DNA from 3 places in the Lactobacillus sp. M0393 genome. Region 3 is predicted to be linked to each of the others. Evidence: predicted binding sites of a transcription regulator. Region 3 holds the regulator's gene; each other region holds the start of a gene.
What was found. The regulator Rex, encoded in region 3, represses fermentation and respiration genes when NADH is low (regulators of the CRP and FNR family bind a similar motif). The targets are predictions, from matches to a motif close to TTGTGAANTANTTCACAA.
Positions count from the first base shown of each region.

Region 1: a site for Rex is predicted at 1,770-1,787, ahead of H3R29_RS08675 (NAD(P)-dependent alcohol dehydrogenase). Genes of this name have one in related genera too.
Region 2: a site for Rex is predicted at 6,281-6,298, ahead of pplA (extracellular electron transfer flavoprotein PplA). Genes of this name have one in related genera too.

Region 1 is NZ_JACFPK010000010.1:52,386-60,380, forward strand. It holds gene H3R29_RS08670 (alpha-glucosidase) at 1-1,611, opposite strand, end outside; gene H3R29_RS08675 (NAD(P)-dependent alcohol dehydrogenase) at 1,826-2,944, shown strand; gene H3R29_RS08680 (LacI family DNA-binding transcriptional regulator) at 3,522-4,472, opposite strand; gene H3R29_RS08685 (tyrosine-protein phosphatase) at 4,485-5,258, opposite strand; gene glpK (glycerol kinase GlpK) at 5,285-6,787, opposite strand; gene thiD (bifunctional hydroxymethylpyrimidine kinase/phosphomethylpyrimidine kinase) at 6,930-7,742, shown strand; gene H3R29_RS08700 (type 1 glutamine amidotransferase) at 7,808-7,995, shown strand, end outside.
Region 2 is NZ_JACFPK010000001.1:118,729-126,723, forward strand. It holds gene H3R29_RS00585 (hypothetical protein) at 108-1,580, shown strand; partial or broken gene H3R29_RS00590 (IS3 family transposase) at 1,649-3,042, opposite strand; gene H3R29_RS00595 (UbiA family prenyltransferase) at 3,114-4,127, opposite strand; gene H3R29_RS00600 (FAD:protein FMN transferase) at 4,173-5,258, opposite strand; gene pplA (extracellular electron transfer flavoprotein PplA) at 5,328-6,245, opposite strand; gene H3R29_RS00610 (FAD-dependent oxidoreductase) at 6,490-7,995, shown strand, end outside.
Region 3 is NZ_JACFPK010000005.1:179,826-187,820, forward strand. It holds gene tsaD (tRNA (adenosine(37)-N6)-threonylcarbamoyltransferase complex transferase subunit TsaD) at 1-953, shown strand, start outside; gene H3R29_RS05760 (ABC-F family ATP-binding cassette domain-containing protein) at 1,715-3,637, opposite strand; gene H3R29_RS05765 (redox-sensing transcriptional repressor Rex) at 3,917-4,552, shown strand; gene groES (co-chaperone GroES) at 4,713-4,997, shown strand; gene groL (chaperonin GroEL) at 5,017-6,642, shown strand; gene H3R29_RS05780 (DUF969 domain-containing protein) at 6,774-7,442, shown strand; gene H3R29_RS05785 (DUF979 domain-containing protein) at 7,451-7,995, shown strand, end outside.

The DNA.
Region 1 (7,995 bases), on a different contig from region 3:
ATAATGCTGTCCGGCAGTTAACATGACTTTCCTATATTCACCAGGTAGTTTAATTTTTAATTTTTGACTGCTTAGTGAAACAGCCACGATTGCACTATCATTTGCTAAATCCCGCTGATAAACGTAGCTGTCATTCGCGGTTGCTAGCATGTAAAAACTACCTGATTGAAACAAAGCCGTTTTTTTCAAACTAATCAGTTGTCTGTAGAAGTTAAACATACTGTCAGGGTCATCCAGTTCGGCCTGAACATTAGCGTTATTTTGACTTTGCCCTTCAAGCCACGGACTCACTTTTGAAAAACCATAATTTGGCTTTTTAGCTGTCCACGGCATCGGCCCTCGTGCCGGCATTTTATGCGTTTGACTGACCATTTTTAATGCTTCCGCTTTTGTTAGATCCCAATCTGCAGCTTTCGTGATAAAGCGTTCCGCTTCTTGATCATTAAACTCTTCTTCAGCAGTAAAAAGCAGGTTTTTTAAACCCAATTCTTCGCCATAGTAGATAATGGGGATTCCCCGTTGCAAATACATCAGCATTGCTAAGCTGCGTGCCTGTGTTTCAGTTTTTGCTATTCTGCTAGCCAGTCGCGGCATGTCGTGATTGCTCCAATATAATGTAGGTTGAGAAACCTGCGCCAGAGTTTGCTGCCAAATAACCTGTGTCTTCTTAAAAGCATCCCAGTCAAGTCCTTTAGGCTGAAAATCTGCAGGCAAGTTAGGATCAATGTGCCTTTGATCATCCTTAAAATAACGAAAAGTAACAACACTATCTAAAAGATGGTGATCTTTCATCGTATAGTCCGCTGCTAAGTTAACATTAGCGCTGGCAGCTTCCCCCAAAAGCAAAGCTTCCGGATAATCCTTTTTTATTTGCTCACAAAATGGGCGCAGCCATTTCTGAACTTGGGGCAAATTAGCAAAAAAGGGTTCAGCAACTATCGTTTGGTCATCTTCATTTGCTATTTTCTTTACCGGAAAACTTTGCCGTAAATCTGCCTTGGCAATATGAATAAAAGCGTCAAGTCGCAAGCCATCTATTCCTTGAGCCAGCCAAAATTCCGCAATTTTGAGCATTTCTTGTCTTACTTTGGGATTACGCCAGTTTAAATCGGGCATGTGCTTGTCAAACAAATGGAAATAAAATTGGCCCGTACCTGCCGGATCCGGTTCCCAAACGCTGCCGCCAAAAAAGCTGCCCCAGTTATTGGGACGCTGATTATTTGCACCTGCAAAAATATAGTAGTCGCGGTATTGACTATGCGGATCACTTTTGGCCTTTTGAAACCATTCATTTTGATCAGAAGTATGGTTTAAAACAAAATCTAAAAGCACATGAATCCCTACTTGATGACAAGCAGCAATTAGAGCTTTCATATCTGCCATTGTTCCCATTCGGGGATCGATTTTAAAGTAATCTGCCACATCATAGCCGTTATCAACCTGCGGTGAAACAAAGATAGGATTTAGCCAAATAGTATTAATACCGAGCTGTTGTAAATAAGGTAATCTCTGCCTGATGCCATTTAAATCACCAATACCATCATCATTACTGTCTTGAAAAGACTTGGGATAAATTTGGTAAATTATTGCATGCTCATACCAGTGCGTCATAAATTTATACCTCCACTTAAAGTTTAGCTGAGAAACCAGGTGAGAGGCAATGGTAATGGCAATGTTACCGCTATCAAAAAAATCGCCGCTAGTTCAATTAAATTAGCGTTGTGCGGTATATTCAGGTATGTTTTTTCCTAAAAAACTATTGCATTTTTATGTGTACAGGTTCACAATAATCTTGAAATCGCTAACAGGTAAGGAGGATTTTTTTATGAAAATAAAAGCTGCTGTTGTTAAAAAAATGGGCGATCCATTTGAGATCGAAGACAATATTGATTTACACGAAGTAGGACCAACTGACTTGCAAATTCACATGGTGGCAAGCGGAATCTGCCACTCAGATGAAGCCTTGCGCAAAGGTGATTCAAGTGTTGGCTACCCGGTAATTCTAGGACATGAGGGTTCTGGTATTGTTGAAAAAGTTGGTGACCAAGTTAAAAACTTCAGTGTAGGCGATCACGTAATTTTATCTTTCTACGCTGATGGTATTTGTGATAATTGTTTAAAGGGTATCCCAACCCAATGCCGTCATTATAGCGACTATAATCTTTCCGGTGTCCGTGCAGATGGTGATGATCATTTCCAAAAAGATGGTCACAGAATTTGTGATATGTTTAACCAATCATCATTCACTACCACTACTGTAGTTGATCAGAGAAATGCAGTAAAAATTGATGATAGTATCGACTTGCGCAAGGTTGGCCCTCTAGGCTGCGGCTACGTTACCGGTTCCGGTACTGTTTTCAACACTCTGAAAGCTAGACCAGGCGATACTATTGCTGTCTTTGGTACTGGCGCAGTAGGATTAGCTGCAATGATGGCTGGTGTAATTAGTGGCTGCACCAAAGTAATAGCAGTTGATGTTGTTCCAGAGCGGCTTGAATTAGCTAAAGAATTAGGTGCCACACATACAATCAACAGTAAAGAAGAAGACCCAGTTGCCAAGATCAAGGAATTAACTGGTGGATATGGTGTTGACTGGACAGTTGATACTACTGGTGTTTCTGGCGTTATTAAAAATGCTGTTGAGGCCTTGGCACAGGGCGGCACTTGCGCAGCAATTGCCGTAACAGCTCAGAACCTGACTATTTCTACTTGGAACGATCTTTGTGTAGATGATAGAAAAGTGGTTGGCGTTAACATGGGTGATGCCATTCCACAAGTTGACATACCAAGATTGCTTGAGTTCTATCAATTAGGGAAGTTTCCATTTGATAAGACTGAAAAGTTTTATCAATTTGAAGATATTAATCAGGCTAATGCTGATTCAATTTCTGGTAAAACAATCAAACCTGTTTTAATTATCGATCCTGATTACAAACCTGAATAATAAAGAAAACAATCTTACATTAAAACCATTTCTTAGAGTCTGAGAGAATTAGTTTTTCTCCAGAAAATATGACCCCCAAATTTAGGACAAATTTGAGGGTCATATCATTCTTACTTGCCTTTGGCTTAATTTCATAATAAGATTTTGGTATTGGACAATTTAATTCTTGTTCAATACCCCAGAAATGTGTGAAATTTGGGAAAAGCAAGATATATTTATTTTTAAATAATTAATGCCAAAACTTTTTTAGTTGTTTTGGCATTTTTTGTGAGTTTATTTATATCAGTTCAATTCTCTTGCGCGGATTTCATACCGTAAAAATATACATATTAAAATCATTATTTTAAGCTAATCTGTGCTAAAATAAATGGGTGCAAAGTAAATCTGTTATTCATATTTTTTACCGTAGTTTGTGATTAAGTAAGTAGAAGTAATAATCTACTTTAGTGTTGGTGAGTGGTCAGACATGTTGTCTGTCCATTCACTTTTTTTGCCTAAAAAAGACTAGACGTCAAAAAACACATAGTAATCAAGCCGATACCTGATTATTATGTGTATTTCTGTTTGTACTTATATTTCACCTGGTTGATTCTCTTTTAACTAAGGAAGGCTTAATTAGTGCCTCTCCTTGAGGAGACCCTTTTTGATCAATTTTGCGTAAGAGCATGTTGGCCAAGAGTTCACCCATTTTAAAAATTGGCTGTTTAACGGTAGTTAACTTCAAGTTGGAAACCTGATCCAGAAAAACGCCATCGTAACCAATCACACCAAAGTCAGCCGGAACTTTAGCCTTTTCATCCTGCAATTGCCTGACCACTCCTGTAGCAATACGATCGCTGGCACAGATAAAACAAGTATCTTTAGGAAACTTGTGGAAATTATTTTTGATTACTTCTTGCGCAGCGTGACTGTGATTAGCAATGCGGTAGATTTGCGGGACCTTTTTATGCTTCTGTAAAGTATTGACATAACCCGTTTCACGCGAATACTCAAATGGCTCTCTGACATCAATGCCAATGAAAATAACGTTTTGGTATAACCGCGAAAGTGCATATTTTGTCGCCAGTTCTCCACCATACTGATTATTATTATCCACATAATCATAGCCATGATGATTTTCGCCAAATAAAATAAAGGGTTTTTTAAGGCTGTCAAATAAAGCATAATCACTGGAGCGGGCACCAGTAATCAGGTAGCCGTCAAAGTTGCCATCTTCTATTTGATTTCTGTCTGTAACCAGCTGGATGGCATATTGCTTTTTAGATAACCCGCGAGCAATACCAAATAACAGGTTCATATAATATGGCTCTGTCGTATCCACATCTTCCAGCGTGACAAATTTAATCACATTTGTCCGCTTATTTACCAAAGCCTGAGCAACATAATTAGGGTGATAATCCAGTTCATCCATCGCCTGTTCAACTAATTTGCGCAATTCATCGGTTACTTGTTCAGGATGATTAATCACCCGCGAAACTGTCATCTTTGAAACATTAGCCTTTTTAGCAACATCAAGCAAGGTTACCATCACGATTCGCCTCTAATCTAAGTACATTCGTTTTAGTTGAGCCAAGTCATCATCATTAAAGCCCAATACTTTTTTAAAAAAGGTGGGAAAATCGCCCCAGCCGCCACGAACAGTTTCCGTAATGCCGCGAATTGCTATGCCCTCACCTTTAGTGACGTTCATTTTGGAAACCATTTGCGTAATTTCATCATTACTTGGCAATTGCCGAGAAACTGCAAAATCATAAAGTTCATTGGTTAACAAATAATCACGGGCAATAGTGTCATCGTCTACGTCTAATGCCATTAAGATCAAGGCAGATACCATTCCCGTTCTGTCCTTACCAGCACTACAGTGGTAAACCAGTGCTTCATCTTCTGGCAATTCCAACAGTTCCGCAAAAACGCGGGCAAACATTTCCTGGCTGTGGGAGCTTAGCAAAGTTTGTTGATAAATCCGACCAATAAAATTATGATGCATATCAGGAATATGATGCAAAAAGCGGTAGATTGACCGGTTATTTTGCACATCATTGATATTGTCTGAGTATACCGGCAAATCAACATATTTCACATCGGGCCATGACATATCAGGTGAAGAGGACTTTTCGTATTCAGAGCGCAGGTCACAGTCGACAGTGACGCGTAACTTAGCTAATTTAACCTGGTCTCTTGCTGTTAAAGAGCTGAGTGAATCTGAACGATAAATTTTATTCCATTTAACTGTCTGACCACTTACACTTTGATAACCTCCAACATCGCGAAAGTTCATCGGACTATCTAATGCAATTATTCGATCATGTGCCACTTTCTTATCCTCCTTTTATCATAAAATTACTCACCGTGGGCAAAGACTTGGGTGGCCTTCACGGCTTTTTTCCAACCCTGATACAAATGTTCCTTTTCGCTTTCAGGCATCTTCGGTTCAAAAGTTTTACCTACTACGAAAATATCCTTTAATTCATTGACATTTTGCCAATAACCCACGGCTAAGCCAGCTAAGAAAGCTGCACCCATTGAAGTTGTTTCCAATATTTTGGCACGCTCAATTTTAATACCTAAGATGTCAGACTGAAATTGCAGCAAATAGTCATTATTGGAAGCACCGCCATCAACGCGCAAAGTCGGAATTTTAATGCCCGAATCAACTTGCATCGTATCAACTACATCTCGCGTTTGATAAGCCAGCGACTGCAGTGTGGCCTTGATAAAATCTTTGTCATTTGTTCCACGTGTAATACCGAAGACAGAACCACGGGCTTCGGAGTCCCAGTACGGTGCACCTAGCCCTGTGAAAGCCGGTACCACGTAAACCTCATTTTCAGACTTTGATAGCCTGGCTGCCTTCTCCGAATCCGCTGCCGTCTTAATCATTTTGAGCGAATCACGCAACCACTGAATAGCGCTGCCGGAAACAAAAATAGAACCCTCTAAAGCATACGAAATTTTGCCGTTTAAACCATACGCAATAGTAGTCAATAAATTATTGTCAGATTCTGTTGGTTGTTCTCCAGTATTCATCACGATAAAAGAGCCTGTGCCATAAGTGTTTTTAACCATGCCCTTTTTCAGAGCTAACTGGCCAAATAAAGCCGCTTGTTGATCACCGGCAATGCCGGCAATGGGTACGCGCCCACCAAAAAAAGTATAAGACTTGGTGTAGCCGTAAATTTCAGAATTGGACTTTACCTCCGGCAACATTACTTTAGGTATGTTAAGCAGCTTTAAAATGTCGTCATCCCAGGTTAAATCATGAATATTGAAAAGCATCGTTCTTGAAGCATTAGTATAATCAGTCACATGAACTTCACCAGCAGTTAAATTCCATAAAAGCCAGCTGTCAATTGTGCCGAAAAGCAGCTCGCCATTTTCGGCCTTTTCTTGTGCCCCAGCGACATGATCCAAAATCCAGCGAATTTTGGTGGCACTAAAATAAGGGTCAATTATCAGTCCCGTCTTCTGGTGGATCAGATTGCTATAGCCATCTTTTTTTAGCTTTTCTGCTAAGTCGGTCGTCTGCCGTGATTGCCATACAATTGCATTATAAATGGGCTTGCCGGTTTTTTTATCCCAAATTACCGTTGTTTCACGCTGGTTGGTAATGCCTATTCCTACTATTTGCTGTGGCCGCACTCCAGAATTGATGATGGCATTGGCAATTGTTGTTTGCACTGCGTGCCAAATTTCTTCTGCCTTATGTTCCACCCAGCCCGGTTGGGGAAAATATTGGGGGAATTCTTTTTGTGAAGAGGCAATTTTTCTGCCCTGATGGTCAATTATCATTGCCCTGGTTGAAGTTGTGCCTTCATCAATTGCCATAATATATTCTTTTAACATCTTTGATCCTCTCCGACAGAAAGCGGTTTTATCTTCATTTTACTACTAGGCCTTGCTTTTACAAGAAATTATTATAACATTATGCTTGTTTTAAGTTATACTGGTTACATAGAGCTTTTATTAAAATGGGGATATATCAAAAATGAAAAAAGAAATTATTGCTTTAACAATTGCTGGCAATGACAGCGATGGTAGTGCGGGAATGACCGCTGACCTGCATTCTTTTTATGCTAGGCAAGTTTATGGTATGGGGCTTTTGACAGCCGCAGTAGCTGGTAATACTACTGGAATTTACGCCCAGGAAGTCATGCCAATTCCTTTTATTCAAAAGCAGTTTGATGTCCTAAACGATGATTTTAAAATTGATGCACTTAAAACCGGTATGCTTGCTAACAAAGACGTAATTGCTTGTGTTGCCGCCAATTTGCATAAATATGACATGGGTAAAATTGTGCTTGATCCGGTCATCATGACTAAGCATGGTGATACCCTACTTGATGATGATGCTTACCAAGCGTTTCTTGAGCAATTAATGCCACTGGCTGACATTATTACGCCTAATTTTTATGAACAGAAAAAGTTAACAGGCTTAAGTTTAGATACTAAAGAAGAAATTCGCCAAGGTGCTAAAAAGCTGCAGGAAATGGGCGCTAAAAATGTTTTAATGAAGGGGCGCCATGATAACTCCCAGCAGTCCCAAGTGACTGACATCTTGTTAACTACAGATGGCGAATTCCACGAATTTACCAAGCCTTTCATTAATACAGATAGAATTAATGGTACAGGCGACACTCTATCTGCTGTAATTGCTGCCGAATTAGCCAAAGGCCAATCGATTATCGCTAGCGTTCAAACAGCCAAGGACTTTACTTATGAAGCTATTGCTCACCCAATTGCAGTTGGCTCCAAATACGGTCCAATCAATCATTTTGCAGCGCAGCAAAATCTTAAATAACTATTCTTTGCCCACTTCTAACTATTAAGATATACTTTAAACAAGAAAATAGGGGTTGGTAAATAATGGCTAACAAAACAATCAAGATTGCATATTTATACGAAGACCTGATGAATACTTACGGTGATTCTGGCGACGTTAAAATTATCAGGTTTTTGCTAAAAAAACAGGGCTATGATACACAAGTTGATAATATTTCTCTTGGTGATCAATTCAACGCTTTTGATTATGACTTTGTCTTTTTTGGCGGTGG
Region 2 (7,995 bases), on a different contig from region 3:
TATGTTCAAGAAAACAGTTAACTCATTTAAAACATGGTAGCGCTAACTATAATTAAGTCAAAAGGTGGTCTACTTGAAGGAGCTAACCAGAAAGTTTGGTGATCTTGATGCAAAAATTAAAAAATATGCGCGTTGGACTGATAGAACTTTGTGCGACACTTATTATTGGCGGTTTGATGATAATCGCCGGCATTATTTTAGGCTTGGATTTAGCTTCCTTAATTATTAAGTTATTTAACGGTTTAATAAAACCAAATGTGCCGAATTTTAACGTCATTATTAGTTTTCTGAGGATAAATTCGGGCATGCAAGTCGTTATGTTACTGGCAGCCTTAATAATGTTGGGCGGTATTGTAATAACTTTGAGGTTAACCAGATCCACTTTAAGTAATCTAGCTGAAAAAGAAGATGCACCTGCAATTTTTCAAAAACATTCAGGGCTAAAAATAATTGAAGTAGTTTTAGGGTTGACGGCAGTAGTTGCAGGCTACTTTATGTTAAATCTACCTAGTCAAAGCCTGTTTGACACTGTATTGCCGGCATTTATCACAATTGTGTCAGGTACTTATTTGCTTTGTCACTCGTTATTAAGCTTGGTGCCAGCAAATTGGTTTGCCAAAATTAATTTAACTAAAGGAAAAACGCAGCAGGGACTTTACCATTATGCCAGCGTTTTTACTATCATTTCACTACTCTTCGCTTTGACTATGGGCGCTCTGGCTTTAAGTCATGACTTTAATGCTTTTCCTCAAGTTATTAAAAGGGGCACATATTATGATGGGGTAATTGTTAGCAACACCGCTAATATTAAAAACGATGTGGCGCAACTAAAAATTAAAAAGCAACAAACTTATCATTATAAAGAAACAAAAGGGCACTTTTATTTTGTTCGTAATGAGCTGGCAGATAATCCAATTAAGTATGTCAAAAATACCGGCAGAAGCAATTTTCAAGTCAAATCTATCAAGTTAGACCAATTGAATAAAAATTCTCTAGCAGGTAACAGTTTCCGCGAACTCGTTCCTAATAGCAGTCAAAAAGAGAAAATAATTGCACTTTGTTCAACTGCAGAATTAAATAAGGTTAAGGGTAAAACTAAATATCTGACTTTGGTGCAGCTAAACAGTTTTGATAGAGATTGGCCATTTTTACTAAAAATTGAACATAAGCAGGCTCAAAGTAATCTTGCCTATAGTCACCTCTATAGCAACTCTAAGGCGGCTACTTATCAGCTGATTTTGGGGATGAGTAAAGAAATGAAGATCTTGGGCTATTCAGTGGCATTTGTGTTTGGCGTAAGTCTGATTACTGTTTTAATGATAGTAGTAAAAGCTGCTAAAAGAGAACAGAAGTTAGCGAATGAGAGGCTGGCTCAAAGAGCATGGCAGAGCAAAACAGGACTTTTGTTCTTTGTTCCTGCAACATTTGGTGTCTTTGATGTTTTGTTTGGCTTAAAATTTTTTGATCAGGTTTTGCCAACAGCATATTATAAAGTTTGGCTACCAATAGTATTGATGTTACTAGTTTATTTTGTTATTTATCTGATAACAGTTCGGCGACATCACAATGCTGAATTTTAAAAAATTTAGACAATAAAAAAGCGCGCTCCTGATGTGAACCCCAAAATTAGGACACTTTATATTAGCTGCTAACTGAGGACTAACTGCCGATATTCAAGCGGAGTTAGTCCTTTTAGTTTGATTTTGATTCTTTTCTGATTGTAATATTCAATGTAGTCTCTAATCGCATCTTCCAGTTCAGTGAGATTTTTAAACTGCTTTTCAAAGCCATAAAACATTTCTCGTTTGAGTATGCCGAAGAAGCCTTCCATTAATCCATCATCAAGGGAATTGCCCTTGCGTGACATTGACTGGCTAATGCCATGGTTTTTGAGCCAAGCTTGAAACTGATAATTTTGATATTGCCAGCCTTGATCGGTATGGAAGATCAAACCATTTAGTGCCGGATGTTTGTCCCAGGCCTTTTTTAACATATCCATGGTCTGCTTAAGATTAGGGCTGCGGGAAATAGTATAGGAAACAATCTCTTGGGTGCAGCCATCAATGATCGGTGATAAGTAGGTTTTTTGCCCCTTGAGCTTAAACTCCGTCACATCTGAATACCATTTGTGATTGGGATAAACAGCACTGAAGCTGCGTTTAATCAGGTCAGGCTTAATCGGACCCTGAGTGCCGCGATAGCTGCTGTATTTGTGCCAGCGTTTACTGACTATGCCAAACAGTTTCAGCTTGTTCATTAAGCGCTGCACCTTTTTATGGTTGATTAATAAACCGCGACGCCTAAGCTCTGCAGTAATGCGGCGATAGCCATAGCGGTGCTTGTGTTCTTCATAGATAGCTTTAATTTCAGCCATTATTTCTCGATTATTCCGCTCTTTATCCTTCTTCTTTAAAGTGTAGTAATAATTACTGCGGGATAGATGGGGCAGATTCGGATTGGCATTAATGGTATCAAGAATAAAAGTTACGCTGACTTTAAGCTCGCGCCTTAGTTGGGTAACTGCCTGAGCTATTTCCGCGGCTTGCGGTTCTTGGTCCGCTGGTCGACTAAGACGCTCAATTTTTTTACGAATCGTTCTCGATTTTCAGCTTCAAGTTCTGCTGGCGTAAGCGTTCGTTCTCTTGCTTGAGCCGATGATTTTCCTGTTTGATCAGCTGTTCTCTTTTGGTCATGGGGCGGTCGTCCTTTCTGCTTGTTAACGATATTATACCCATTTTTACGATATTCGCGCAGCCAATTAGACAACATGCCACGACTTTTTAAACCTAAATCTAGTGCTACGTGATAAAGGGGTTCATGGTCAATTATGATTCGCTTGAGAGCTTGCTCCTTAAAATTACTTGTATAAGCAGTGTAAGGCTGATCTAAAATGGCTAGACCATGACGGTCAATTAAAGCTAACAAGTAACTAATATTAGTCCTGCCAACCCGATAACGCTGACTTAACTCAGCAGGGCCGATTTGATAATCATGCCAAAGATGATAGATTTCAATTTTATCTTGTTTAGATAATTTAGACATAAAGATGACCCCCAAATTTGTCCTAAATTTGGGGGTCATATCATCCTGAGCGTGCTTTTTATTGTGTTTATTTAATGAAAGATAATGCCCAAAATCAGCCCAAAGACTTGCATTAACTGAAACCAAAACAAATTTTGCGGAGCCAAGTCAAAAGTTGTGGGTACTCTGTGCTTGATATTATCTTCGTCAACCCAAAAAGCCATATCCTTGGTCTGCTTCTGTCTGAATGCCTGCACGTTTTTGTATAACTTAGGTAAAGTTACAAAAATTAATAGTTGCCAAATGGGTAAAAGGCGAAATATGACACTGATAGCGACTATTGCAAATGGAGCCAGGGTTAAAAAACTAAATAAGTTTAAGGAATTTTTTACGCCAATATATGAGGGCAGGGTGTGACGGCCATTAGCCAAGTCTTGCTTTAAGTCGCAGGTATTATCCGCCAGCATTGTCGCCGCGTTAAAGAATGCTTGCGGTAAAGCTACCCAAAAAATTAATAATAGATTGGCTAAGTTGCCTCCGACACTAAATTGCGGCCAATCAAAATTCAAATAGGCTAATTGGGTTACGGGAGAATTGATGTAAACCGCTAAGAACATAATTCCCAGCCCTTCGAATAAGCCGGCAAGAATTTCGCCTAGCGGTACTCTGGAAAAGGGAACGGGCCCGTAGGTGTAAAATACAGCGACAAAAAGTCCGGGAGCGCCGATCAGTAAAATAAAAAGATTGGTTCGCACAGTTAGCCAAATTCCCAAGACTGCTGCAATTAAAAGTAGGCTAAGCATAACCGCCATTGCGGTTGCTGGTGATAAATTACGTTTGCCAATTAAATTATGTTCTTTTTGATAATCCTTGCTTTTAGCCAGACGATAATCTTGCACATTATTAAAACCAGTTACAAATAAGGCAATCGCGCCTTGAGCAACTAGGTATATTAAAGAATTCTGCCAACTAAAAGTATGAAAATAAAAATAAGCAAACAGTATCCCTAATAAATAGGGCATTAAGCTGTTTAACTTGGTATTAAGCCGTACCAGTTCAAAAAAATCAGTTATTGTGAAATGACTGTACTTCGTTTTAGCTTCCATTGAATTTTCCTTTCAGAACATCATTTAACAGAGAAAAATTAATTACTAGTTTTTAAGTTTTGCAAGTCTATAGCCATTACCTGAAAACAATTTGAATTTATTTTTCAAGCCGGAAGTAATATATACTTTTTTCTTTTTGGTGATAAATATTGCTTCTACACCAGGTTTATGTTCCACATAATCATAGCCTTTTTTCAAACCGCGATTAAATACAGCAGTTGAAAGGCCATCGCCAGTGGTTGAACGCTTGGCAATAATTGTGACACTTAACAAGTTGTTTTGACAAGGGTAACCTGTTTGAGGATTCATTAAGTGGCTATAAACTTTATTACCGACTTTGAGGTATCGTTCATAAATACCTGATGTTACTGCAGTTGCATTCTTTTGCGGTAAAGAGCCGATGGCATCACCACGCGCAGCGCTGGGATCCTGAATACCTACCGTCCAGTTACTGTTATTCGTAGGAGAATTGCCCATAACATAAACGTTTCCGCCTAAATCAATAATCGCGCTGGTCACACCATTTTTTTGCAAAACTTTCATGACTTCATCAGAAATAAATCCTTTGGCCATGCCACCTAAATCGAGCATCATTTTCTTTTTCTTAAGAAAAACAGTTTGTTTCTGATCATTAAAAACCACATTATGATAATTAATTAATGGCAGCCGTTTTTTGATGGTGCTTGGCTTAGGTTTATGTGCGTCAGGAAAGCCAATCCGCCATAAACTGGTAATTGGTCCGATTGTTAAGTCGAATGTACCAGCGGAAATTTTACTATAATAATAAGCATCTTTGCACATACGGTAAATAGTGGGAGTAACTTTTACCGGTTTAATTCCGGCATATTTGTTAATTTTGTCTATTTCACTGCCTTTTTGATTAACGGTAGTTTCAGTGGCTAACTGTTTAATGCGCTTAAAACCCGCTTTTAAGGCTTTTTGCTGGTGTTGATTGTAAATTTTAATGGTGCAAACTGTTCCCATTAGAAATTGAGTATCTGAAGTAGGGGTAGTGGTAACAGCGGTTTTGGCCGGTGCTGTGTCTTTACTCTGAGTTGAGCAAGCTGTCAGGTTGAAGCTTGCTAATAGTGATACGAGTAGCAGCAAAAACTTGTTTGTTCGCTTCGTCATATAATTTATTTCTCCTAATAAAAAAGAGCGGCTAAATGTCACTCTTTTTGTGATTAACTAATTATCTTTTTATTCCTGGTAAACGATATTGTCAACCTTGATAGTTCCGCTTTTACCTTTTTGAGCGGCATTAATTAGTTGTTCAGCGTAAGCAATAAATGAATGAGAAGATTCTGTTGCTCCTGAAACAGCTTGTACTTTTTCAGTATTTCCTTTAGCTTTGATGAATTCCTTTTGTAATTTTGGAATGTATTCTTTAGGACCAACTTTGTTAACCTTCTTCATTTGCTTTTCATAAGCAGCATTCTTGGTCTTAGAAACGCCCTTTTTGTTAACTTGGTCGTAAGTAAAGTCACTGATTTTACCTTTTTTAATTACCATAGTTAAAACTTGACGATAGCCGTGACTATAATTCTTTTCAGCTAATTTATATGTACCATCTTTCATCTTCTTATTATTATTGATGTGAATGGTGGCTGTATCACCTTTTTGAGCGGCTTGAGTTAGCTGGTTAACATAGTTCTTTAAAGTATTACTGGAACTAGTGGCTCCAGTAACAACTTGAATAGCGCTCGAATTAGCACCATTTGCCGCGAATGATTTTTGTAGTTGCGGGATGTATTCCTTAGGGCCAATCTTTGCTTGAGAATACTTCTTCATTTGTGCTTCATATTTAGTATCCTTTGACTTTGACTTGCCGTTCTTGTCTACATTGTCATAGCTAGTGTCTGTAACCTTGCCACCTTTAACAGTCATAGAAACCTTTACTTTGTAGCCATTGAAATAGTTGTCTTCTACTAATTTGTAAACACCGTCTTGCAGTTTACCACCGGCAATTTGCTTAGGAGCTTTCTTTTTCTCAACTTTGCTTACCTTTGGCTTAGAATCGCTTGAAGAACTTTTCTTAGCTGTTGTTGAACAAGCACTTAATAAAAGTGTAGAGAGTGCCAGAATGGCAGTACTATATATTAAATTATTCTTTTTCATAATATCTCCCTCAGTAATAATAAAAGATTATAACATTGTGTACGTGTTCACTTACTATAATTATAAGATAGAGCTCTACTTTGTGCAACTACAAAATATGAAAGCGAAAACTTATAATGATAGCAATTAAATCGTATAAGTAAAATATTACGAACATAGTTTGTGAAAGTGACCACTTTACCATAGTCCAAAACACTAGTATAATATAATATAACTAGTATATTCGCATTAAGGAGTGTTAAAAGTGGCTGAAACAAATATTGTAGTTATTGGCGGCGGCTATGGTGGTCTGTATACGACTAAGCACCTTGCCAAGAAATTAAAAAAGCGGCATGATATCAAAATCACGCTGATTGATAAAAATCCTTATATGACTATGATGACTTCACTTCATGAAGTTGCGGCTAACAGGGTAGAAGCCAAAAGTTTGAAATATGATCTGCAACGTTTATTTTCGCGGAGAAAAAATGTTGATGTTGTAACTGACAATGTTACCAAAATTGATCAATCTGCCAAAAAAGTTATTGGCGATAACGGCAGTTATCCCTACGATTATGTCATATTAGCTATTGGTTCGCAGCCTAATGACTTTAATACTCCTGGTGTTAAAGAAAACGGCTTTGTTTTAGGCAATCTGGACGATGCAGAGCAATTACGTGACCACATTGATATGATGGTTCATTTAGGTTCTAAAGAACGCGATCCCGAAAAGCGGGCACAGTATCTTAACTTTGTCGTTGTTGGTACCGGGTTTACTGGCACTGAAATGGCAGGAGAATTAAATTCTTGGCGTGGTGATTTAGCTAAAAAATATAATCTGCAAAAAGATGACATCAAGATAACAATGATGGAAATGGCACCAACGGTTATGAATATGCTTGATCGCTCTGATGCTGATAAGGCAGAAAAATATCTCTTAAAACAAGGTGTAGAAATTAAAGTCAATACCGGTGTTGTTGGTGTTCATGAAAATTATATTGATCTTAAAGATGGTTCAACATATCCGACCAGAACTTTAATTTGGACTGCTGGTGTTAAAGCTGTTGATACTGCTAAAAACTTTGGTTTTGAGACTGGCAGAGCTGGCAGAATTATAGTTAATGAATATTCCCAAATTCCAACTGATCCACATGTTTACGTCATAGGAGACGTTGCTCTTTATGATGCTAACGGCAGCGGCCGCGGTGAACCACAAGTGGTTCAGGGAGCTGAATCTGCTGGTAAGTGTGCTTTAAGAAATATTTTGAGCCAGATTAACGGCGGTGAACCAGTCAAATTTAAAGGGACTTATTCAGGATTTATGGTTTCTTTAGGGCCTGCCTGGGGTGTGGCCTCTCTTGTTAATACTTTTCATCTGAGCGGCTTTTTCGCCATCTTAATGAAAGACATAGTGGATATGATTTACTTTATGGAAATCTATTCTGGTCACTATCTCTTCCATTATATTATGGATGAATGGTTCAGAATTAAGCGCCCAACTTTATGGCGCGGTAATCTTAACCGGTATGGCAATGTCTTATGGACTGTACCTTTGAGAATTTACTTAGGCTTAATGTGGTTAGTAGACTGCTGGTATAAAGTTCAAGGCAGTGGTTCTTGGTTTACCAACAAATTGCAACTGCATTTTCCATGGCTTGTGCAAGCTGCAACCAGTGGCGCTTCACAAAAAGCTGCCGCTACTACAGCAGCAAGTGGCAAGGCAGCGACTTCTGCTGCTCCTGCACTATTTTCCCTAAACTATGATTATGGT
Region 3 (7,995 bases):
TGATAGTTGCAACTCAAATTAAAAGTCACCAGCGTTTTGGCGGCGTTGTTCCTGAAGTTGCTAGTCGTCATCACATTGAAGTGATAACGCAAATTACCAGGGAAGCGTTAAGTGAAGCAAAAGTAACTTGGAATGATATCGATGCAATTGCTGTCACCTATGGTCCGGGCTTAGTCGGAGCCCTGTTAATTGGTGTTAGTGCAGCTAAAGCGGCCTCAATGGCTACAGGCATCCCCCTAATTGGTGTTGATCATATTATGGGCCACATTATGGCGGCGCAGTTAAAAGAAGAGATTACTTATCCGGCTCTTGCACTGCAAGTTTCTGGTGGTCATACAGAGATTGTATTATTAAAAGATTCAACTCACTTCGAAATAGTTGGTGATACCAGGGATGACGCAGCAGGTGAGGCTTATGATAAGATTGGCCGAGTTTTAGGAGTTAATTATCCAGCTGGTAAAACAATAGATGAATGGGCTCACCAGGGGCAGGATACCTTTAATTTTCCCCGGGCAATGATTAAAGAAGATGATTACGACTTTTCTTTTTCAGGGCTAAAAAGTGCATTCATTAATACTTGTCATCACGCTGAACAAATTAACCAAAAAATAAATAAATATGACTTAGCGGCCAGTTTTCAAGCCGCAGTAATTGATGTTTTAGCAACTAAAACAATTAGGGCAATTAAGCAATATCAGCCGCAGACTTTCATCATGGGGGGTGGTGTAGCCGCTAACCATGGTTTACGGGACAGAATGAATAGTGAAATAGCAAGTTTACCGCAAAATATTCAGCCCAAAGTCATTTTGCCTGATTTAAAGCTTTGCGGTGACAATGCTGCGATGATTGGTGCAGCGGCATACAATTTGTATCAAGAAGGAAAATTTGCTGATCTAACTTTAGATGCTGATGCATCATTAGAATTACCTTACGCATCAGAAATGCTGCAATAAAATAAATAATATCAGGATCAAGACAAAATCCCTACGAAAAAAGGCGTTGAGTTCAACGCCTTTTTGTTGTTCTGAAAATAGTTTTTTCTCAGAATCTTTGTAAAAAGCAAACAAAACGTATTTATCACACGGCTTAGAATTACCATTTTCATAAAACATGCGCGTTTTACCCGTATTTTCGGTCAACAAAACTTTCTGTATGACAGAATTATATTTCTGTAATACGCTATTCATTAATTTCGTACCAATTTCCCGACTTTGATAAGCAGATTAACCAGTAACTCTTGGATATAAATGAAGGTCAGACCATTACCAACTACTCAGATTAATCCAACTAATTGGTTATGATTATAAGCACTAATAGCAAAAAGCGAATTTGCCACTGCCTTTTGCAGTTGCTAGGGATTTTGTGTATAAGAACTCCAACCGACGCTGGTGTATAAATTGATGAGTTGGTCTAAAGTAATATTTTGGTCAACTATATATTTCATTTTTATTCCTCCTTTATTAATTAATAATTGAAGAGCAATAAGTAATTTTCCCATGCGTATCTCCCATTTCATTTCTTATAAAGCCAGCAAAATTATCTCTTTTAGTTTAAACAACTACAATTTTAAAAGCAGCACTAAATTCATCAAATTTTGCTAACAAAAAATTTATTAATAGTTGGCGAGGTAATTTACAGCAAGTTAAAATATAAAAACAGCAGATAAAAAGGCTGATTTGTTTCTATTTTTGTTGTGCTTACTTGATATATTGTTTTAGTCAAAGCTATCCAGTTCAGTCAGTGCTTTTTCCCAAGCATCATTTGTATCGTCCAGATGTTTTTGTACAGCGCTAAGCTGTTCTTGCAAGGGACCTAATTTGTCAAAATTAGTGGCAATTTCAGGATCAGCCATTTGAGATTGAATATCTTTTTGCTCTTTTTCCAGCTTTTCAATTTTATTTTCGGTATTTTCAACTTCTCTTTGCAATTTACGTTTTTGTGAATCGCGCAATTTTTGCTCTTGATAAGAAAGTTTATTTTTATTTTCGTCTACTTTTGCTGCCGTATTGTTTGCTGCCGACTGGTTCTCTGTAACAATGTTTTGTTTGTTTTTTTCATCTAAATAATAGCTATAATCACCCTCGTAAACATGAGCACTACCATCTTTGATCTCCACAATCTTATTAGCTAATTGATTGATGAAATAGCGGTCGTGAGAAACAAACAATAAAGTACCGTCAAAATCCTGCAAAGCTTTTTCTAATACTTCTTTCGCCTCAAGATCCAAATGGTTAGTAGGTTCATCCATCAGCAGAAAGTTGTTATGTTCAAGTGATAATACAGTTAACGTTAATCTCGCTTTTTGACCACCAGATAATTGTCCGACAGTTTTATCAATATCTTTTGCCGTAAACAAAAAACTGGCTAAAATGGAACGAACATCTTTTTCAGGCATTGTTTTATGCCGGTCCCAAACTGTATCGATTACCGTTTTGGTTGGATCAAGTCCTTGTAGTTCCTGATCATAATAGCCGATATCAAGGGATGCACCATATTTAATTGAGCCTTTTTTCGGTTTCAATTCTTTCATCACGGTTTTTAGTAAAGTTGATTTACCAATACCATTTTGACCAATTACGGCTACGCGGTCGCCTTTATTTATTTGCAGAGAAATATCGTGCACCATTGTTTTTGTTGGATAGCCAATTGTTAAATCACGTAAAATTAAAACTTCTTTACCAGATGGCCGCTCGCTTTGAAAATTAATGCGTACTTTGCTTTTGTGTTTTGGCGGAGTAATTCTTTCCATTTTCTCCAATTGCTTGCGGCGGCTTTGAGCTCGTTTAGTAGTTTTGGCTCTGACAATATTTTTTTGAATAAATTCTTCGTCTTTTTTGATTTGCTCTTGCTGCTTTTCATACGCTTCTTCTTGCTGGCGATCACGCAGCTGCCGTTCAGCAACATAAGCGGAATAATTACCCTTAAAGGCAGTTAATTTGCCAAATTGCAATTCAAAAATCTGTGTGGCTAAATTATCTAAGAAATACTGGTCATGGGAAACAACTAAAATAGCACCAGAATAGTTTTTAAGATAACTTTCCAGCCAGTCCAGAGTGTCTAAATCAAGATAGTTGGTAGGCTCATCAAGTAATAGCAGAGCAGGTTTGCGCAGTAGCAATTTAACAAATGAAAGTCTGGTTTTTTCTCCTCCGGAAAGACTTGCGATTTTTTTGGACCAAGTTTCTTCGGGAAAGTTAAAGCCATTCAAAATACTTTTGATATCAGCCTGGTAGGTGTACCCTCCTTGCTGCTCAAAGTTGAATTGCAGTTGATCATATTGTTTTAACAGATCATTTTGTTTGGGGTTTGCAGCGATGTCTTGCTGTAAACTTGTGATTTTTTTGCTCATATTAATTAATGAAGTAAAAACAGACAACATTTCTTCCCAAATTGTTTTACTTTCATTTAGACCATTTTCTTGGGCAATGTAGCCGACATCTATGTTTTTATTGATGGTGAAGTCACCATGTGTGGCTTCTTCCTCGCCAGTCATAATCTTAAGCAGGGTTGTTTTACCAACCCCGTTAGGTCCAATCAGACCAATTCTGGCATTTGCGTCAATTGAAAAATTGACATTTTTAAATAATGTGTTGGCACCGAATTGTTTTTCTAAATCGTGTCCTTGTGCAATTATCATAATTTTTCACCTAAAAACCATTTTAGCATACGTAGTGAAATTCTTGTGTGAGAGTTTGATGGATATATGAAAGAAAAAGAGCAAAAATACAGCTTTTTAAGCGTGAATGAATAAAAATACCAGTTTCTATTATCAAGCCTGTTACCATTATGCTAAAATTTAAAAGATTGTGAAAAAAATGTTTGCAAATGACGTAAATTTATAGGTAAAATAGAATTGATTGCTGAGAAATTCACAAGAACGAATTATGGTTACTTAATTAAGTTGGAGGCTTCTTAAATGGAAAAAATCAAAATACCAACGGCAACGGCTAAAAGGTTGCCGTTATATTACCGTTATCTTATTATCTTAAATGAGGCTGGCAAAGAAAAAGTTTCTTCGACTGAATTGTCTGAAGCTGTTCAGGTAGACAGTGCTTCAATCAGACGTGATTTTTCTTATTTCGGCGCTTTGGGCAAAAGGGGTTATGGCTACGATGTAAAAAGTTTACTTTCTTTTTTTAAAAAGATTTTAAACCAAGACACTTTAACAAATGTTGCTTTGGTTGGCGTAGGTAACTTGGGTCATGCTTTATTAAATTACAATTTTAAACGTTCAAATAATATTCGCATTTCTTGTGCTTTTGATATTGATGAGAAAATTACCGGCAGAATTCTAAGCGGTGTGCCTGTCTATGATATGAGTGAACTTAAAAAGCAGCTTAGTGACCAACAAATTTCTATTGCGATTTTAACGGTGCCATCTGCGGCTGCTCAGAAAACTGCTGATGATATGGTAGAAGCTGGAATTAAGGGAATCATGAATTTCACCCCAATTCGTTTATCTGCACCAAGTGGCATTAGAATTCAAAACGTTGATTTGGCTACTGAGTTGCAGACACTTATTTACTTTCTTGATTCGGATAAGAAAAAATAGTTTTAAAAAGCAAATTAGCACTTTTTTACTCAAAGTGCTAATTTTTTCTTGCATTTTTTCATAAAAGGGGTTATTATCATAAATGTAAGTTAGCACTTGACAAATAGGAGTGCTAATGGCACATAAAAGAGATTAAAATTTAATTTTAGGAGGGACAAACGTGTTACAACCAATAGGTGATCGCGTGATCGTAAAAGTTAAAGAAGAAGAAGAAAAGACTGTAGGCGGAATCGTCCTGGCTTCTAATGCTAAACAAAAGCCGACAGAAGGTGAAGTAGTTGCTGTTGGTGAAGGTAACTTTGCTGAAAATGGCAACAAAATACCTATGACTGTTAAGGAAGGCGACGTTGTTTTATATGACAAGTATTCTGGTACAGATGTTAAATACGATGGTCAAAAATATTTAGTCCTTCACGAAAAAGATATTTTAGCAATTGTTAAGTAATTAAGGAGCGTATAAAAATATGGCAAAAGAAATTAAATTTTCAGAAAAAGCAAGACGTTCCCTGTTAAAGGGCGTTGACAAATTAGCTGATACTGTTAAGGCTACTATTGGTCCTAAGGGTAGAAACGTTGTTTTGGAGCAATCTTACGGCAACCCAGACATTACTAACGATGGTGTGACAATTGCCAAGGCAATTGAATTAAAAGACCACTATGAGAATATGGGTGCTAAGTTAGTTGCAGAAGCAGCACAAAAGACCAATGATATTGCCGGTGATGGTACTACTACTGCGGTTGTTTTAACCCAAGCAATTATTCGTGAAGGTATGAAGAATGTTACTGCTGGTGCTAACCCTGTTGGTGTTCGTCGCGGTATTGAAAAAGCCACAAAAGCTGTAGTAAATGAATTACACAAGATTAGTCACACTGTTTCTTCAAAAGACCAAATTGCTCAAGTTGCTTCAGTTTCTTCAGCTTCAAAAGAAGTTGGTGATTTAATCGCTGACGCAATGGAAAAAGTTGGTAATGATGGTGTTATCACTATTGAAGACTCACGTGGTATTGAAACTGAATTATCAGTAGTTGAAGGTATGCAATTTGACCGTGGTTACCTGTCACAATACATGGTAACTGATAATGACAAGATGGAAGCTGATCTTGACAATCCATATATCTTAATTACTGATAAGAAGATTTCTAACATTCAAGACATCTTGCCATTGTTACAAGAAATTGTGCAACAAGGCAAATCACTTTTAATCATTGCCGATGATGTTTCTGGTGAAGCTTTGCCAACATTAGTTTTGAACAAGATTCGTGGTACATTCAATGTTGTTGCTGTTAAGGCTCCTGGCTTTGGCGACCGTCGTAAAGAACAATTGCAAGATATTGCCGCTTTAACTGGTGGTACAGTAATTACTGAGGACTTAGGGCTCGAATTAAAGGACACTAAGATTGACCAACTAGGTCAAGCTCGCCGGATTACTGTAACTAAGGACTCAACTACTATTGTTGATGGTTCAGGTTCAGATGAAGCAATTAAAGACCGTGAGGACTCAATTAGAAAGCAAATTGCAGAAACTACTTCTGACTTTGACAAGAAGAAATTACAAGAGCGTCTGGCTAAATTAACTGGTGGCGTTGCTGTTATTCATGTTGGTGCTGCTACGGAAACTGAATTAAAAGAGCGCAGATACCGCATTGAAGATGCTTTGAACTCCACTCGTGCAGCCGTTGATGAAGGCTATGTTGCTGGTGGTGGTACTGCTTTAGTAGATGTCAAGGACGCTGTTAAGGACCTTAAAGGTGACAATGCTGATGAACAAACAGGTATTAACATTGTCTTAGAAGCTTTGACTGCTCCAGTTCGTCAAATTGCTGAAAATGCTGGTGAAGATGGTTCAGTTATCTTGAATAAGCTTGAAGGTCAAGAAAATGAAGTTGGTTACAATGCAGCCAACGGTAAATGGGAAAACATGGTTGGAGCCGGAATTATCGACCCAACTAAGGTAACCCGTACTGCTTTACAAAATGCTGCGTCTATTGCTGCCTTGTTATTGACTACTGAAGCCGTTGTTGCCGAAATACCAGAAGATAAACCTGCCGCTGATCCAAATGCAGGTGCTGGCAATCCAGGTGTGATGTAATTTAGTTTTTATTAGTTAATTAATAAATCCTACTAGCAATCCTGTGGGGCTTGCTGGTAGGATTTTTGCTTTGAAATTTTGCTTACAGAATTTGATAAGTAATTGCTGCCTTTACATAGGAAGGAATATTAGTGGAATATTTAAGTTTACTAGGTATTGTAGTTATAGTGATTGGCTTTGCGCTGGGACTTGATACCATAGCCGTTGTTATTATTGCTGCTTTAATTACAGCCTTAGTTTCAGGAATTGATTTTGTCTCGTTTTTGACAATTTTGGGTAAAGGATTTATGGATAATCGCATGGTTTCCCTGTTTTTTCTGACTTTACCGACAATTGGCATTTTAGAAAGACATGGCTTAAAGCAAACTGCTGTTAATTTGATTAAAAAAATGAAAAAATTGACGCCAGGTCGTATTTTCGATATTTACCAAGCCATTCGTGAAATTGCTGGTGCCTTTGGTATATCTCTACAAGGACACGTCCAATTTATTGCGCCACTAATTAATCCAATGGCACAAGCGGCCGGTAAGGTTAACAGCGAATTGACGCCTCTTGAAGTAGACCAAATCAAAGGTAGGGCGGCTGCAACAGAAAATTTTGGTAATTTCTTTGCCCAAAATTTATTCGTAGCTTCTTCAAGCGTTCTACTTATTGCAAGTACTATGAAATCACTGGGTCACCCAGTTGATCCTAGTGGCATAGTTCTATACACTTTTCCAGTTGCAATCATCAGTTATATTTTATGTGTGGGTTACAATCATGTGTTTGACCAAAAATTACTCAAACAGCAAGAGAAGTAGGAGAAATAATGGATACTTTAATCAATAATATTTTATTAGCGTTCTATATCTTAATCGGGCTGTTTTTCTTGGCTGCAGCAATTGAGTCTTGGCGTGATCAATCAAATCCTGTGCGTTGGGGTACCGGGCTTTTCTGGTTTTTGTTTGCAATACTATTCTGTTGTGGGCAATGGCTTTCAAATGCAATTAACGGTGCAATTATTATAATTATTGCCTTGTTATCTCTGTTTAAACAGGTTCGCGTAGGGCACATCAGGGATTTGGATGAAAAAGTTGCTCAACAAACGGTTAAACGCATTGGCAACTGGATTTTCTTACCAAGTATCTTGCTAGCAGTTTTAGCTTTGCTAATAGCCCAATTTACTAATCTAGGTGGCCAAGTAGGTATAGGTGTGGCAGCAATTGTTTCACTTGTTATTGCACAAATTTTGACAAAAGCAAATGTGAAAGTTGTGTATGAAGATACTCAGAGAATGGTTCGCTCTGTCGGCTCTGCCGGAATTTTACCACAATTGCTCGCTACTTTAGGTGTGGTATTTACAGCTTCAGGTGT